Regions from separate parts of the Paenibacillus sp. FSL H3-0310 genome, predicted to be linked through region 2. Evidence: predicted binding sites of a transcription regulator. Region 2 holds the regulator's gene; each other region holds the start of a gene.
What was found. The regulator NrdR, encoded in region 2, represses ribonucleotide reductase genes. The targets are predictions, from matches to a motif close to AACACNATATATNGTGTT.
Positions count from the first base shown of each region.

Region 1: a site for NrdR is predicted at 2,559-2,576, ahead of nrdI (class Ib ribonucleoside-diphosphate reductase assembly flavoprotein NrdI). Genes of this name have one in related genera too.
Region 3: a site for NrdR is predicted at 4,548-4,565, ahead of MHH63_RS17130 (adenosylcobalamin-dependent ribonucleoside-diphosphate reductase). Genes of this name have one in related genera too.

Region 1 is NZ_JBBODC010000003.1:156,661-162,723, forward strand. It holds gene nrdF (class 1b ribonucleoside-diphosphate reductase subunit beta) at 1-1, opposite strand, end outside; gene nrdE (class 1b ribonucleoside-diphosphate reductase subunit alpha) at 41-2,125, opposite strand; gene nrdI (class Ib ribonucleoside-diphosphate reductase assembly flavoprotein NrdI) at 2,112-2,471, opposite strand; gene MHH63_RS26870 (helix-turn-helix domain-containing protein) at 2,875-4,524, opposite strand; gene MHH63_RS26875 (sensor histidine kinase) at 4,555-6,063, opposite strand, start outside.
Region 2 is NZ_JBBODC010000001.1:4,079,779-4,085,841, reverse strand. It holds gene polA (DNA polymerase I) at 1-1,593, shown strand, start outside; gene mutM (DNA-formamidopyrimidine glycosylase) at 1,646-2,482, shown strand; gene MHH63_RS18480 (manganese efflux pump) at 2,614-3,360, shown strand; gene coaE (dephospho-CoA kinase) at 3,370-3,966, shown strand; gene MHH63_RS18470 (lytic transglycosylase domain-containing protein) at 3,963-4,526, shown strand; gene MHH63_RS18465 (alpha/beta-type small acid-soluble spore protein) at 4,611-4,829, opposite strand; gene nrdR (transcriptional regulator NrdR) at 4,994-5,470, shown strand; tRNA gene MHH63_RS18455 (tRNA-Ala) at 5,721-5,796, shown strand; tRNA gene MHH63_RS18450 (tRNA-Lys) at 5,807-5,879, shown strand.
Region 3 is NZ_JBBODC010000001.1:3,786,559-3,792,621, reverse strand. It holds gene MHH63_RS17150 (YqzE family protein) at 91-279, shown strand; gene MHH63_RS17145 (hypothetical protein) at 348-1,370, opposite strand; gene MHH63_RS17140 (YqhG family protein) at 1,527-2,591, opposite strand; gene MHH63_RS17135 (DEAD/DEAH box helicase) at 2,588-4,333, opposite strand; gene MHH63_RS17130 (adenosylcobalamin-dependent ribonucleoside-diphosphate reductase) at 4,738-6,063, shown strand, end outside.

The DNA.
Region 1 (6,063 bases), on a different contig from region 2:
TAATATTGCAATCTCCTTTTCTGCGGCTATAGCCTTCCTTTTAGATCGAGCAGGTGAGGCATTCCTCGACGGACAGCTTTTTGGTCCGGGTGTAATACAGCGACTTCAAGCCTTTATGCGCCGCATACAGGTAGGAGCGGGCCAGTTCTCTGGTGGAAACATCACTGTTAACATGCAGAACGGTCGAGATACCTTGGTCGATATGGGGCTGAATTTCCGCGATCAGATCGATTACCTTGAACTGGTCCATCTGGTAAGCCGATTTATAGAAAAACACATTGTCCGGCCGCAGGTACGGCATCGGATAATAAGTAGTTGAATTAGCATAAGTCCGAGTCTCAATCTGCTCAACAATCGGCATAACGCTTGAAGTGGCGTTTTGGATATAGGAAATGCTGGCCGTTGGCGCAATCGCCAAACGGTAAGCATGGTATAGGCCATTTGTTTTTACCGCATCCCGCAATTGTTCCCAGTCTGCTGGGGATGGGATATAAATATCTCCGAATAATTCTTGTACCCTTGGGGTAACCGGGCGGTAATCGGTAGTCAGGTAACGCTCGAAATAAGCTCCCGTAGCATAATCAGAAGCCTCAAATCCATGGAAAGATCGGCCCGTGGCGGCAGCGATTTCCATGCTTTTCTCTAGCGAGTGGAAATTCATAGTCATAAAGAAGGTCCGGGCAAAATCGCGGGCCTGCTCGCTTTCATAAGCAATGTTGTTCTTAGCCAGATAGCCGTGCAGATTCATGACGCCAAGACCGACAGAGTGCATTTCCTTGTTTGCTTTGGCTACGCCTGGGGCATTGGAAATACTGGTCATATCGCTAACAGCGGTCAGGGCGATCATGCCCTCATGTACGGATTCACGGATTTTGCCATGTTCCATCACGTTAACAATGTTCAAGGAAGCCAGATTGCAGCTTACATCGCGGCGGATTGTACTCTCCTGTCCGTAGTCGGCAATCTCTGAGGTCTCCTGCAGCTGAAAGATTTCAGTACAAAGGTTGGACATTTTGATCTGTCCGACGTTTTTCAGGGCATGGGCCGCATTGGCATTGCTCTTGTTCATGATATATGGATAGCCAGATTCCAGCTGGATCATGGCAATTTTGGTCAGCATATCCCGTGCGCTCATAGCTTTCTTCTTTTTGACACGTGGATCGGCCAGCAGCTTATCATACATGTCATCCAGATCCATATCGTCGAGATGCGTGCCGTAGGCTTTGTACACACTGTAAGGAGCAAATACATGCAGCGCCTCATTGTCCTTCGCCAGCTTATAGAAGCGGTTTGGAATAATCAGGCCGATGGACAGGGTTTTGAGTCTTGTTTTTTCGTCAGCGTTGATTTTCTTGCTGTCGAGGAATTCCAGAACGTCCCAGCCAAAAATATTGTAATAGGCTGCTCCTGATCCTTTACGTTGACCCATCTGATCTGCATAGGAGAAGCCGTCTTCCATCAGCTTAAGTACAGGTATAATTCCCTTCGCAGCATCCTCAACACCCTTGATAGTTTCACCACGGGAGCGTAGCTTGGATAGGTTAACGGCCACACCGCCACCGATCTTCGACAACTGCATGCAGGTATTCAGCACATAGTTGATCGAATTGAGCGAGTCGTCCATTTCGATTAGGAAGCAGGAGACGAGCTCACCACGCCGGCTCTTACCGGCATTTAAGAAGGTTGGTGTCGCAGGTTGCAGGCGCTGTTCCATCATCGAACGGGCAAGTACCCCCGCAGTATCGGCATTGCCACGTCCCAGGTGAAGGGCGACTGCCGCCACACGGTCCGGGTAATGCTCCAGATATTGTTTGCGGTCATTGGTTTTTACAGCGTAATCCGTGTAGAATTTCGAAGCTGCCATATAAGATGGAAAACTGAAGTTGTAGGCATGGGTAATCTGGTAGACTTCTTCAATTTCCGCCGTGCTGTACTGTTCGTAAAAATTCTCGTAGAAATCCTGTTCAATCATATAATCAACCTTGGCTTTTGTATTCGCAAAAACCAGACTCCGGCGCTCTACATCCCGCATAAATTCGGCTACTGCCTCAAGATCTTTGTCTAACTGAAAGAAGCCACTTTCGTCTCTCTTCATCAACATGTTGTTTAATTCAATATGCCGCAACCCGGCTCACCTCCTGTTTAATCCGTTCTACATCGCCAAATGTACCCGATAACTCAAATTTACCGATAACGGGCACGTTATACCGATCTGCAATCAAGTCCGCGCTGTGCGCGAACAGCTCGCCCCAGTTCTTATTGCCGCTGGCGGCGATGCCCTTCAGATTGGCATTATTGTTCTTCAAGAAAGTAGACACCTTTTCTGGAATCTGTCCAAAGCCGGTGGTATATGTAATAAGCACATAGGGCTCATCAATCGTCATATGCTCCTCAATCTGCACAGCCGGCAACTTAAGTTTGCTGATGAAGCGTCTGACATTTCCTGTTTTTGAATCATACGCGACTAGCATGGTGTCTGTCCCCCTGTAAATATTAAAAACTATTGAAAATAGTATGAAAACTGAATGGATAAGCTATAAATTCTGAAAAATCGTATCTATACTATATTTAGTGTGCGTTGTTTATTTTAATTACTATATGTTGAAAAGTCAATATGGGAACAGCAGTCTTAATAGCTGGGAAAGTGTCTCGTAAGCGGTTTTTTGGTAGACTTTTAGGGCAGAAAGACCGGAGTATTAGCATTTTGCTAGTTTAAAAATAAAAATAAAAAAATTGCAGGAATAAGGGTGATACTTAGGGATGCTGCTGAGGGTGATGGCAAGCCAATAAATCTGTAAGGAACAGAGCCTGCTCCTTGCAGATTTATTGGCTTTATTTTTGCGAAGTGGGATTATTCTTAATAATCTCTTTATCTCAAGAACGGTTGTTCACTCCGAGGCTTCGGTCAGATGGTGAATCTGCTTTAAGTTGCTGCATGTATTCCCTGGGGGAAATTCCGGTTACCTTTTTGAAAACTTTACTGAAATAGAAGGCACTCTCATATCCCAGCTTCTGTGAGATTTCGTAGATGCGACCTTCCCCACGTGCCATCATTTCTTTGGCTGTCGTGATTTTGATCTCCGTGATATATTCCACATAGTTGACCTTGGCAACCTTGGAGAAAAGGTGGCTCAGATAGTTGGGACTGAAATTGAAGACATCAGCCACTTGATTGAGCGAGAGCTTAGTTCCGAGATTTCGTTTAATATACTCTTGGACATTTTTGACGAGCTGCTCCTTGTAGCTTTGTCTGCGGGTAGAGAGGATGTCTGAGCAACCGTCCCGGAACTGGATCAGCCAGCCAGCGATCTCTTCAATCGTATGCATCTGGTAGATAGCCCGGTAGCCCTCCGGTTCATTTTCGAAAATTTGTTCCACAATGTTCTCACCGTCTGCGAGCAGTGAAGTGGCCATGTACAGAATGTTGCAGGCGGCATCAGTGGCGGGAACCAGCAGGTCGGCCCGGCCGTCGAAGATTTCGATCATTTTGGAGATAATGGCGTATAAAGCTTGGGTATCCATTTCTTCAAAAGCACGGCGGATCTCTGTACGCAATTCGGAGAAATCAAACAACAGATGATCCTGCTCCAGCGACTCTCCTTCGGCAAAAAACACAAACGACTGTGCTTTAACCGCAGCAGGAAGCGCTTTTCGCGCAGCGAGGTAGCTTTCCCGCAGCAAATAAGGATCCTCGACCGCAAAGCCGATCGCGCCGATGATCCTTACATTGAAGTAGTTATGGAGTATGGAGGCCATATGGGTCAATAGCATTTCAATCTCAGGCATCCATTGCCGTGAATCCGTCCCGTTGACGGGCAGGGTTACAGCAAAATTGCGCAAGTCCAGACTGCTCACATAACAAGGTCTTATGGAAGTAAGCGTATCTTTAGCCATTTGGACGGTACTTGAGCACAGAGCAACCATTTTATCGCCGCGTGGCGGGACACTGTCTGGTCCCAAAATACGGCAAGTGCAGACTAGATAAGCAGGTTCCTTGAGCTCAAGGTTTAAATCATCTCTCTGCAAAAGGTACTGGTTTTTATTTGCGAATAAGTTATTGAACAGGCGGATGAAAAATTTATCGCGTTGAGCTTGTAGATTGCCTCTATGAGCAAGCATGGGATAGCTGTCTAGGGTTTGAAAAGCCTCCAACTGGGAAATTGCTTTCCGAATGGAGGCATCAAGTGCCTCTGGTGTCAGTTCTAGCTTCACTAGATAATCTGTGGCTTGCACTTCAATCGCTCCACGCGCGTATTCGAATTCCTCGTAGCTTGTTAAGATGATGAACAGCGGAAGCCGGCCGTGTTTTTTGCGTACCGCATTGGCAACTTCTAAGCCGCTTTTAATTGGCATTTTTATATCGCTGATTACGATGTCAGGACGTAGGGTGTCAATCATTTCTTCCTCTTGAGCCCCGTTGTGTGCAATGCCGACAATTTCTATATTATATTGCTCCCACTTCAGCATGGACTGCAAGCCGATGCAGACCAGCGCCTCGTCATCAGCAATTAACAACTTGATCAATTCCATCACATCCTTGCTTGATATGCTACTCTATTCCTTTTGCAGGAACGGCAGAAGAATCTTCATCCGGGTATATTGGCCCGACTCACTCTCGATCGAAAGACCGTAATTATCCCCAAATGCCAGGCGCAAACGTTCATTTACGCTGCGGAGTCCAATATTCTCGGGCATCTCTTTGCTTCCATCACCTGGATTCGACAGAATCGTGGAGATTTCTTCTTCCTTCATCCCTATACCGTTGTCTTCAATCGTAACTAGAATATCGGCGAATCCACTTTTGGTCACCTTAATGAGAATTTCTCCTCTGCCTTTGGGCTCGATGCCATGGAAGATGGCGTTCTCGACCAGGGGCTGGAGCGTGAATCGTGGAATTAGGCCGGTTAGCAGTTCCTCGTTGTCAATCTCCTTTACCATAGAGACCGTACTGCCATAGCGGTATTTCTGAATTAGAAAATAATCATCCAGCAGGCTCAGCTCATCTTTCAACGGCATTAGTCTACGGTTGTCTTTGGCGATGCTGCGCAGCAGTCTGGATAGTGAAGTGGTCATTTCCGCGATGCCGGTAGCATTCTGAATTGTAGCCATCCATTTGATCGAATTCAGTGTGTTGTACAGGAAATGGGGATTGATCTGACTCTGCAGCATCCGGTATTCCAGCTCCTGCTTCTGTTTCTCGTCAGCGAGCCGGCTGTCCATAAGCGCTACGATATCTTGGGACAGGCGGTTAATGCCCCGGCCGACATCGCCAAGCTCGCTGTTCCATTCGATATTGCGGTCCAGCAGGAAATTGCCCTGGGCGATCTTATCAATCCGCTTCTTCAGTTTTTCCACCGGAAGACTGATGGTACGGGTCAGATACAGCGTAATGATAGCGCTTAAGACAATAACCAGGAGACAGACGCCGAGCATAACCAGAATCCATATATTTGTCTTGGGAGCGAACAGGTCATTGGATAAAGTCTGTGACAGAATGACTCCGCTGCGTACGGGATAAGATACCACGATATGGCTCTCTTTCTCGTCCTCGAGCTTGACCATGGACAGCTCGGTTTGCGGACCGACAGGTTTATCATTGGTATAGGCCACAGGTTCATACGGCTCTGCAATGGCGATGACCTGATCGCCGATGAGCTGATAATGATGATTGCCGAGCGTCAGCAGCAGCCGGGAATTCTTCGGCAGGGAGTACCCTTTCAGCTTGTCGGTAATAACAGTGGTATTTGCTAACAGGTACACCGTTCCAACCCGGGAAGCCCCTTTGCCGTAAATAGGAAAAACAAATGGAATCCCGTTCGTATTAGACAGTGGGTCCTTGATCACCCGGTCCCATTTCTCCTCGGCATCGTTGCTAAGGCCGGTAATTTGACCGATATTGTGTATGGTAAGCGGAACAGAGGTGCCGGTTTTATCCACCTGCAGAAACTTTCCGTTGCTGTCCGTAACAATCAGACGGCGGGCATAGCTGTTGGAGCGGTTGTTCAGGAAGTCCTGCTGCATCGAGTTGAATACATTAACTGCTTCCTTAGAGCTAGCCTTAGG
Region 2 (6,063 bases):
GAATTACTGCATAAACCGGCCGCTGCGAAGCTGCGTGATTGGCTAGGAGATGAAAAGGCTCCGAAAAGTGGATATGATCTTCACCGCGCTGATTTGGCTCTACACTGGCAGGGAATTGCTTTTGCAGGTGCTGCCCATGATGTGCAGCTGGCGGCTTATTTGCTTGATCCTACGGAGGCTAATCAGAATCTAAATGATCTCACTGCTAAATACGGCTTGCCGCGGCTCTCTCCTGATGAAGAGGTATTTGGTAAAGGTGCCAAATACAAAATCCCTGAGCTTGAAGTTTTAGGAAATCACGTTGCACGAAAGAGTGCAACGGTTCTTGGAATCGCACAGAAGCAACAGCAGGAGCTGGTGGAGACCGCAATGACAGGGCTATTCGAGGATCTGGAAATGCCTTTGTCACGGATTTTGGCGGATATGGAGAAACAGGGGATTGCAGTCAATGCTGGTGATCTTAAAGAGCTTGGAAAAGAATTCGAGGCGCAAATTTCTAAATTGGTCAGTGAAATATACGAGATTTGTGGCACTGAGTTTAATTTGAACTCACCAAAGCAGCTGGGTGAAATCTTGTTTGTAAAGCTAGGTCTGCCTGTCGTCAAGAAGACGAAGACGGGTTATTCCACGGATGCCGAAGTGCTTGAGAAACTGGCGCCATACCACGATGTGGTGCGTTTGATTCTGCAATATCGCACAATTGCAAAGCTGCAATCTACCTACGTAGAGGGGCTGCTTAAAGAAATTTCCCCGAACACAGGGAAGGTGCATACATTCTATCGGCAGACAATTGCCGCTACAGGACGGCTTAGCAGCCAATTCCCGAACTTGCAAAATATCCCGATTCGTCTAGAGGAAGGACGCAAAATCCGCAAGGTATTCGTTCCGTCCGAACCGGGCTGGTCCATCCTGGCAGCCGACTATTCGCAGATCGAACTGCGTGTGCTGGCACATATTTCCGGCGATGAGCGGATGAAGGAAGCCTTTCTGCATGATATGGATATTCACACGAAGACAGCGATGGATGTGTTCGGTGTGACCGCAGAACAGGTGGACAGTAATATGCGCCGTGCCGCAAAAGCCGTTAACTTTGGGATCGTCTACGGGATCAGTGATTACGGTCTCTCGCAGAATCTGAATATTCCGCGTAAGGAAGCCGCGCAATTTATTGAACAGTATTTTGAGGTTTATCAGGGTGTACGCCGCTATATGGACGATATTGTAGTGGAGGCACGGAAGTATGGTTATGTGACCACATTGCTCGAACGTCGCCGTTATCTGCCGGAGATTAATGCGAAGAACTTTAATCTGCGCTCTTTTGCGGAGCGGACAGCAATGAATACACCTATACAGGGAACAGCAGCGGATATAATCAAGCTGGCGATGGTGCATATGGACAAGGCGTTATTTGATCGTGGGCTTAAGAGCCGTATGCTGCTTCAAGTACACGATGAGCTTGTATTCGAGGTGCCAGAGGATGAAATGGAGCTTATGAAGACGCTTTTGCCGGAAGTAATGGGTGGAGCCCTAAAGTTATCTGTGCCGCTTAAGGCAGAGGTCAGCTTTGGAAGTAACTGGTACGAGGCGAAATAGACTCCCTTTAAGGTGTGCATATCAGCTATAATGTAGTTGAGGTGAAGACATCATGCCGGAATTACCGGAAGTAGAGACAGTCAAGAGAACACTTAATGAGTTAGTTAATGGAAAGCAGATAGAGAATGTAACCGTCCGGTTGGCGCGGATTATTCAGCGTCCGGATGATATTCAGGCTTTTGCCCACCTGCTGGCAGGTCATAGCATTGTAAAAGTTGAACGAAGAGGAAAGTTTTTGCGTATTGTGCTGGATGGTCTGGTGCTTGTGTCACATTTACGGATGGAAGGCCGTTACGGACTTTTTTCAAATGATGACCCACTGGACAAGCATACACATGTGATTTTTCATTTTACGGATGGAACTGAGCTGCGTTACACGGATGTTCGCCAATTTGGGACAATGCATCTTTTTCAGATGGGAGAAGATCTTCAGCTGCCGCCTTTAAATAAGCTGGGGCAGGAGCCGCTGGAGCCTTCTTTTACACCGGAGAGGTTTAAGCAGATCGTGTCCGGTAAAAGCACCAAAATTAAATCGCTGCTGCTTAATCAGGAATATATCGTCGGCATCGGCAATATTTATGTAGATGAGTCGTTGCACCGTGCGGGTATCCATCCTGAAGACAGCGCCAAAGCGCTCACGGACAATCAATTGGACAAGCTGCATCATGCTATTGTAAGCACGCTGGCCGAAGCGGTTAACGCCGGAGGTTCATCTGTTAAGTCATATGTTAATGGCCAAGGTGAGAGCGGTACGTATCAGCAGCAGCTATTGATTTACGGTCGTAAGGATCAGCCGTGTAGTAACTGCGGAACGATGATTGAGAAGACGGTTGTAGGCGGTCGTGGCACGCATTATTGTCCAAATTGCCAGCGTCCGACTGTTCACTGAATTTGTTGAAATAATAAGGTTGGCACCCACTACTTGTCCCGCCCATATACTGTGTGAAGAATGCTTAATAGAGAACGGAAGCTGAAACGATAAAATTTCAGTTTTCCGGTTCTTCACAGGAGGGATTGCGGGTGCTCAGCCCATTATTTTCACTGCTATTGCTAGCGTTTGCCTTGAGTTTGGATGGTTTTGGTGTAGGAATTACATATGGGCTGCGTAAAATGAAAATACCACTGCTCTCCGTTCTGATTATCTCGCTCTGTTCGGGGGTAGTTATCTGTGTATCGATGCAGGTTGGGGTTTTGCTTGCCAAGGTAGTGTCTCCGAATGCAGCTTCTATAGTTGGTGCGGTTATACTTGTGCTAATGGGATGCTGGTCGCTTGTTCAGATGCTGATGCAAAAAGAGAAAGATGCAGATGGCGGACGTAAAGCTGAAACGGTAGATAAGGGCTCATTTTCCGAGCAGGCTTGGGCAGAGGTAGCTGCTGATTCTGAAGCGGGTACAGAACCTGTTATGAATGATGAACCGTTGAAATCAGCTGTTTTTTCACTTGAGCTTCGCCGTTTGGGAATTGTAGTACAGATCTTGCGTACCCCGTCTTCTGCGGATATGGATGCCTCAGGAAGCATCTCTTCGATGGAAGCGATGATACTGGGGATTGCGCTCTCTCTGGATGCTTTTGGGGCTGGACTTGGCGCAGCGCTGCTTGGCTTCAATCCGATATGGACATCACTTACAATAGCTTTGTTTAGTGGTACATTTCTATTGCTGGGTATGAAGACTGGACTTAGATTTGCCGGGAACTACTGGATGAAGCATGCTGCCGCATTACCAGCGTTATTATTAATTGCAATGGGAATACTGAAGCTATTATGAGGTGAGTACATGATTATAGGCTTAACCGGAGGAATCGCATCCGGAAAAAGCACAGTGTCTGCACTGCTTGTGAACAAGGGAGCGAGGCTGGTTGATGCCGATGTGATCGCCAGAGAAGTTATGCTTCCCGGGCATGAAGTGTTGGCTGCTGCTGCTAAGCAATTCGGAAAAGAGATCCTTTTTCCGGATGGAACACTGAATAGGGCCAAATTAGGTGAAATCGTCTTTCAAGATCCTGTGGCCCTGCAAACCTTGAACAATTTGACGCATCCTGCTATCCGGCAGGAAATCAAAGACCGTATGTACAGCATGGAGCAGGAAGAGCCGAAGCGGCTTATTATTGTGGATATTCCGCTTCTTTTTGAATCAGGGCTTGAGACCCTGTTCCATGAGATTGTAGTAGTGTACGTTCCCCGTGAAATGCAAATTGCTCGATTAATGGAACGTAATAGGCTCTCTTTAGAAGAAGCAGAAGCGCGATTGAATGCACAGATGGATATTGAACAGAAACGTAATAAAGCGGACTACATCATCGACAACAGTGGCGATCTTGCGTACACTGAGCAACAGGTTGCTGTTTTTTGGGACAGGCTGGGTTTATCATGAAATGGCTACGTAAAAAAAGAGTACTGCTTCTGCTATTTGTGGGTTTTACGGCAATATTGTTTCTGAGTACTAACTGGATGTCGTGGTTTTATCCCATCCATTTTAAAGATGAGATTCGCAAGCACAGCATCACTTATGAGATAGACCCGTTTCTTGTAACCGCGATTATTCGTGTAGAAACGAACTTTAAAACTGGACGAGAATCCAAAAAAGGCGCACTAGGGCTGATGCAGCTTATGCCGGATACCGCGAAGTGGGCGCTGGAAAAGGCCAAGCTTCCAAACGTATCTATGGAAGAACTCAAGCATGAGCCTTCGGCTAATATTGAACTGGGTACATGGTATCTTTCAACTTTATCCCGTCAGTTCGAAGGTAAACGTACAGCAATTATCGCAGCCTATAATGCTGGGCCCGGAAAAGTTCAACGCTGGTTGGACGAAGGGGTCTGGGATGGGACAGATGCAACCATTAAAGATATTCCCATTGGTGAAACCAGGCATTATGTACAGCGCGTTAATTATTACTATGATCAGTACACGGACATTTACAAAGAATTTTAATTTCTACCGTGTTATGTATAAAAAGAAGTATTAAACGACCTGTAGGTCGTTTAATACTTCTTCAAAAAGCTTATGTTGGTCAGGTTATTTGTATTGACCTGCCAGTTGTTGTTCTGCCAGGGTTACAAGACGTTTAGTGATGTAACCACCGATCGAACCATTTTCATAAGAAGTTTTATTGCCTTGGTAACCATCTGGGGAAAGCGTGATTCCTAGTTCTTGGGCAACTTCGTATTTAAGTTGTTCCAAGGCACCGCGGGAATTTGGAGCTACAAGGTTATTGGAGTTGTTGCTTTGGCTCATTGCTGTTCACCTCCTCTGTTGGTAACTGTATTATGTGCCGGACTTGCCATTATCATTACAAGAAAAAAACGGTGATTTCTGGAAATAATAAAAAAGCCGTTCAAAAGCCGGATTTATAACGTGCCGGGACCCATACCATTATGTAATAGGAAGTGATGAAGCTTATGAAATGCCCTTACTGTGATCACACAAATACTAAAGTGCTGGACTCGCGACCAGCGAATGAAAATAAGTCAATCCGTCGTAGGCGTGAATGTGAGCGTTGCAGCAAACGTTTCACTACTTTTGAAATGATTGAAGAAACGCCACTCATTGTAATTAAAAAAGACGGCAGCCGTGAGGAATTCAGTCGTGATAAAATACTCCGTGGTCTCATCCGTGCTTGTGAGAAACGGCCGGTTTCTGTGGAACGTCTAGAAAAGATCGTGTCCGAGGTTGAGAAATCTCTGCGCGGCATCGCCGTTGCGGAAGTGGAAAGCCAACAGATTGGTGAATTCGTGATGGAGCAGCTCTACCCAGTAGATGAAGTGGCTTACGTTCGTTTTGCGTCCGTATATCGCCAGTTCAAGGATATTAATATGTTCATGAAGGAACTCAAGGGGCTGCTATCCAAGAGTACGGGAGAATTAGAGGGATTATAGGGTTTTGTCCAGTTAGGGCGTACAGCAAATCTTAGGGTCTGTTAGGAGTGCTTGTACTGGTTTGTTTCCTCTGAGTTTTGAGCGGGGAATTTGAGTGGAAAAATGATTTTTAAAAAAAGTGTTGACATAGAGGGCGATTTTTTATATTATATAGAAGTCGCCTACGACGCTTGAGTTTATCGGAACAACTCAATTACGACCAAACTAAAATTAAAAAATGTGTGATTTCATACATCTGAAATTTCAGTTTGGGGCCATAGCTCAGCTGGGAGAGCGCATCGCTGGCAGCGATGAGGTCAGGGGTTCGATCCCCCTTGGCTCCACCAAACATCATATGGACTCTTAGCTCAGTTGGTAGAGCAGTAGACTCTTAATCTATTTGTCCAGGGTTCGAGCCCCTGAGAGTCCATCCTAAAGAAACGGCAGAAATGCCGTTTTTTTGTTGTTTGGGGAAGAGTGACTTTTTATTTGGTTTTGATCGTGGTATAGTTTGGGTAGATAAAACGTACAATGCAAAGAGAGTAGTGCGGAAACACGACTCCCGGTGCAATAGCCGCTTTTAAGGGCGGCGGCTTCGGAAGTTTAGTCAGGAA
Region 3 (6,063 bases), 290 kb from region 2:
AGAGTTTAGATATATGCTCGGTGGTGCACACTAAGAGCATGGAACGACGCTGGCTATCTTAATTCACTTACAATGTAGGAGGTGTTACAAATGGCTTCCGGCGGCGATGAGCTTGTAAAGTATATCACTGAGAAGGTAGTTGTTTATATCGAGGATCCGCGTGCCATTCATGCTCGTAGAGCGGCTACAAAGCAGCCGTGGTCACAGAAATGGTTCGGTATGCTTCCGCTTGGTTGGTCGATCTGGCGAAGCAAATGGAGCCACAGTGACAAGGATTGAATTTCACAAATAACAAATAACCTTCCAGTGCCTTGTTGAGGGTGGCAGCGGAAGGTTATTTGTTATGTTTAGTTATAGATATTTCTGTCGGGCAGCTTGTGCAGTGTTCCTATAGCCTGCAAGGCAGTGAGTGGCAAATACCGTCTTCCTTCTGGCCCTGATGCTGCGTAAACGGTAGGCATGTTGTTTATTGCTTTTGTTTTATTCGAAGCAGGCAACCAGTTTTGATAACCTGTAATCATAAAAGGTGCCCCTACGATATCATTTCGGCCAGCGGCTTGATAAGCAATACTTTCCTTGGGACGAATCAGTGTGGCGATATTGTCACCGCCTACAGCAAGCAGTTTTGGGGAGGTCAACCACATGATATCTTTATAAGGATCATCTGTTCCCCCGCTTTGATAGGCCGAAAGCGGAGACAAATCAGTAGTTAGGTTAGTGATTACATCCGTTTCTGTCTGCTGTCCTTTAAGCACTTCTTCCGCTTTACTTAGCGTCCACGGTAAAACTTGCGGCACGGAAGCATTGATAAATATTGTCTTATCGTCAATGACGATTTTCCATACGGGTAGAAGTGGTGCATATAAGGCTGTGAGTTTTATTTTTCCTGTATAAGATGAAGGTATAAGTCCTTCCTGCACCAAAAATTGGCGCAGTTCTAACAAACTATAGGGGAGTCCGTAAGTGCCAGCTCCATATTCGCTAAGCATATAACCACCTTGATCCGTAGCGGAAATGATCATGTAGCCGATCCGCTGTTCACCTTTCATAACGTTGACAAGCCAGCTATGAGTACCTGGACCCAGAGGATAATATTCTATTCCTGCGTCCTTCCAGGCTGTAAATGGAGCTTCTGCTGCGAGCTTGTTCAGTGTACTCTTGGCAAATTCTTGGACCGTACCGGGTGAAGGTAAGACATCCATCTGCAGTACAGGTATCAAATCCTGTGTGACTGAATCAACTACACTTACTCTGGAAGCGGCAAGCGCAGAAGAGGAACCGGAGCTCGTTGCGATGAGTCCGATGCATAGAAGCAGGAGGAAGCAGCTTTGACCTGCAAGAAGCAGCCTCCGCCGTACACTTATTTTCATGGCGTTGTTCACCTTTCTTTGTTATGAAATATCAGAAAGTATAAGCTTCCTTTTTATTATAGAGGACAAGCTATAAAAAGGCTGTTGCTTGCTGTCGCGCCGGAAGGCGGAAGTTCTCTTGTTTTTTTGCCTGCTTTTAGCGAGTAGGGTCGCATTCTATAGGCTCCGCAGATGAAACAGTCCATAGGTCACCGCAGAAACTGCGATTTGCGGCTCATATTGCCAAATGGTCTCTTGTCGACGCCGATTATACTGCTCTTGAGTCGCTAGGCGTTTTTCTTCGTCAGGCTCCTTCAGCAGCTCTCCATAATAGACATCAATGATGTCCAGTTCAACCCTTAGCCGCTCACGTGCCTGTTCTGCCCAAGTGTAGTCCAGTTCGGCTAACTGAGTGGTAAGATGAGTTTCCAATAAGTCGGTAGCGGCTGCTACTGTCATTTCATAAGGCTGGATATGCACATTTTCCGGCAAGCGTGGCATCATCTCTTTTGTGGAAACTTTTGCATTAAAGTCATCAATGATGGTTCCCTTTGTTAGGGAGATGCCAAGATAATGGAGTTCTTCACGTTTCAAATCGCAGCTCATCTCCACTTTATAGCAGACACTAAGCCATGGCTCGTAAGCGGCAGAGAACAGCGTGTTTCGCTGCCTGCTGCCCGGGTCCTCAAATAAGTAAAGGCATTTCCCTTCGTCCCGAGCGGCGTTCCAAATCTGTTGCAATCGCTTGCTTCCGTAAATAATATCCTCTCTGCGGATCATTCCTGGCCCAATTCGTGGGAGTGCCGGCACAATGCCGAAGTAGCGGGCTAGGATACTTTCCTCCGGGTCAGTAGATGGAGCATTCACTGCTTCTGAGCCCGGGGAGGCGGATTCGAGTAAGTCAGCGCTAGCCTCTGCATCGTTTGTTCCGCCTGTAGCTAGGCTTCCGGTGACAACTTGATTCAAAATGCCAGCACTACGATTTGCAATGGGGGGAACCTCTACTGCAGCTTGACTGTCGTATTTTTCCGGATCAAAAACAAAGGTGAAAGAAAGGGTCTCAGGATCTACACCTGTGCGCTCCACGAATCCCCAATAATACGGCCGGTCGGTGAGCATTTTGTCAGCTCTAGGTGATAATTTCACAGTTACGTGAAGGGGCGAAGCCTCAATGATGGAGCATTCAGTGGCTTCAAGATAGTCCATCACATGCTTGCGTACTTCCTGTGCGGTGAGGGTCATGTCGCAGTCCCACTTTCTTTTTTTATACCCTGTGTCAATTCACTGAGGGATTCACCAATATGGTCCAGCTCATGCCGCAATTCTTCGTCGGAGCGGGATTCGAGCATGATTTTGTATAAACTTTTCTCCAGCGATTCCTTCTTTTCAAAACGTTCCAGGATTACATCCAGCCCGCCAATCACCATTTCAAACATATTGATTTTTTCATGCAGCAGATGCAGGATATGTTCTTCAATCGTGCCTTGCGTAGACAAGTTGTAGATCACTACGTCATTTTCTTGCCCTAACCGGTGGACACGGCCGATACGTTGTTCCACGCGCATGGGATTCCAGGGCAGGTCAAAGTTGATCATATGGTGGCAAAATTGCAGGTTAATTCCTTCACCACCGGCTTCCGTTGCAATCATAACTTGAGCGCGGCCGCGGAAAAGATCCATCATCCAATCTTTTTTTCCACGGTTCATTCCGCCGGAATAAGAGACACACATCAGCCCATGTTCACGGAAATACTGTAGTAAATACTCTTGAGTTGCGCGATATTCCGTGAAAACGATGACCTTTTCATTCATTTCTTGAATGAGGGCTAAGGTTGTTTCAGCTTTAGTGTTTGTTTTAACGGTACGGAGGGTCTGTAGCAGCTCCATCATCCGGTCTCTTTTTGGGGAATCCGCAGGCAGCTTTTTGATCAAATTAACTAAAGTGATAAAGACGGCATCCCGGCTGCTGCACACCTCACGTTGAAGGGTTACCAGAGAAAGCATACTGCTAAGATTGCCGCCGGATTCCTGATACTGGTCTTTGACAAAGGAAGTAACACTGTTATACAAATCTTTCTCTTCTTGGGAGAGAACTAAGGGAATATTACGGACTTTTCGTTTCGTGAAATTAACTGGACCTTCACCACGGCGATTGCGGATCATGACCTTCGAAAGCTCGTCCCGCAGTTGACCTTCATTCTTGGGCTGGCGTTTATCAACCACGAAATTCGAGGCAAAATCGCCCTGATTTCCAAGTTGCCCCGGCTTCAGTATAGTGATCAGATTAAAGAGTTCGCCCAGATCATTCTGAACGGGAGTCGCGGTGAGCAGCAGGCAATATTTTTTGCGTAATTGCTGTACAAATAGATAATTGGTCGATTTTTTATTCTTCAGCTTGTGAGCCTCATCAATGATCAACATATCGTATTCATTTTCCAGCAAGATTTCCTTATGAGGATCTCGTTTGGCGGTATCCATCGATGCGACGACTATGGCGTTGCCCCAAGAATAGGCTTTTTTCTGAGCGACAGCAGTGATGCCAAATTTCGCATTCAGCTCACGAACCCATTGCAATACTAGAGAAGCAGGTACGAGAATAAGCACTTTGGAGACAAGACCGCGTACGAGATATTCTTTGAGCACCAGTCCTGCTTCAATGGTCTTGCCCAGTCCAACCTCATCTGCAAGAATCGCGCGGCCTGACATTTCGAACAGAACCTTATGCGCTGTATCCAGCTGATGGGGAAGAGGGGACAAGCCGGATAAATGCTTCATACATTGCAGCTCATCGAAGCTCGTTACTAGACCTGTTTCCTCTCCTTGTACGGCAAGCTTAGATAAACGGTAGTCTCCCCATGGGCCGCCCTTTTCCAATTTGAGCTCCAGATCTTGCAACCAATTCCGGTCAAAAGAAAGAGGAACAGGCAGTATCGGCGCGGGTGTTCCCCCTTGCTGGGGTAGAGAATTACGGAATAATTGCGTCATAATGCAGCCTCCTCAAGCTCGGATTTATATCACCATTCGTAAGAGTAGTATGCTCGTAAACGAGAGAATTCATAACCTCCTATTTTTCACGATAGCCTTTAAAAAAGAGAGCAAGAGCGAGAAAAAGCAGCAACGTTTGCGATAATTCGGCAACTTGACTCTATTTTCGAATAAGACCTTCGATACAATATGTGGTATAGTTTAAAAGCTGACGCACACAATATATTGTGACAAAAGCTTGAAAATGTATTTTTTATAGAGTGCTTAGCTGGTATTTGTTATTGACAAGATGAGCTTCCTACATACACCTGTTAAGCAGTGGAGGATGGTAAGGGAGTTTTTGTTGTGGGCCCATACCTTGGACCGGAAACTAATATCTACTACACATGCGGGAGGTTTTTTTATTGAGTAAAGTGGAACGTAAGCAACGCCTTGAAGGGCTAAGTGAAAAAATATTTTTGGATCGTTATGCTTGGAAGGATGCAGACAGCAACAATGCTAAAGTAGGCGACGTTGTATTGGTGCTGACCAAAGATGATCCGAAGTTTCCAACTAAGGAAGTCGGAGAAATTGTAGAGCGCAGTGGTCGAATCGTAACTGTAAAGACGCGCAGTGGCGAACTTGTGAAATCGGATGTTGAAAAGTTGACCCTTAATATAGAAAAAACTCCTGAGGAAATGTGGGACCGTCTATCCACAGCGATGGCTTCTGTAGAGAAGACATCTGAGCTTCAAGCAGAATGGGCGGGCAAATTCCGTTCAATCCTAGATGATTGGAAGCTTGTGCCGGGTGGACGTATTGCGGCTGGTGCAGGTGCTAGTGAAGAATTAACATTGTTCAACTGTTATGTAATCCCTTCTCCAAAAGACAGCCGTGGCGGCATCATGCAGACATTGTCTGAAATGACGGAGATTATGGCCCGTGGTGGCGGTGTGGGCATTAACCTGTCTTCATTGCGTCCTCGTCGTGCGATTGTTAGAGGGGTTAATGGTTCATCCAGTGGTTCCGTATCTTGGGGCGGTTTGTTTAGTTATACTACGGGGCTTATTGAGCAAGGCGGCAGCCGTCGTGGTGCGCTCATGCTGATGATTAATGACTGGCATCCCGATGTTGAGGACTTCATTACCGTGAAGCAAACGATGGGCCAAGTCACTAATGCTAACCTTTCGGTATGTGTGAGCAATGGTTTTATGAAGGCTGTAAAAGAAGATCTGGACTGGGATCTCGTATTCCCGGATACAACCGATCCTGAATATAACGAAATGTGGGATGGCGATCTCGACAAGTGGAAAGCTGCCGGCAAAAACGTTATCCATTATCGCACCGTAAAAGCGCGTGACGTGTGGCGTACGATCATTGAATCGGCATGGAAATCCGCTGAGCCAGGCGTCGTGTTCATGGAATACTATAACCAGATGTCTAACAGCTGGTATTTCAACCCGATTATTTGTACAAATCCTTGTGGAGAGCAAGGCCTGCCAGGCTGGGGAGTCTGCAATCTGTCTGCGGTGAACCTGTCCAAGTTCTACGATGAGAAAAATCATGATGTAGATTGGGAAGATCTTGCGACTACAACCCGTTATTCGGTCCGTTTTCTGGACAATGTAATTGATAAAACACCTTATCATTTCCCGGAAAATGAAGCGAATCAGAAAAAGGAACGCCGCGTGGGTCTCGGAACCATGGGATTGGCGGAGCTGATGATTAAATTGAACATCCGTTACGGCAGC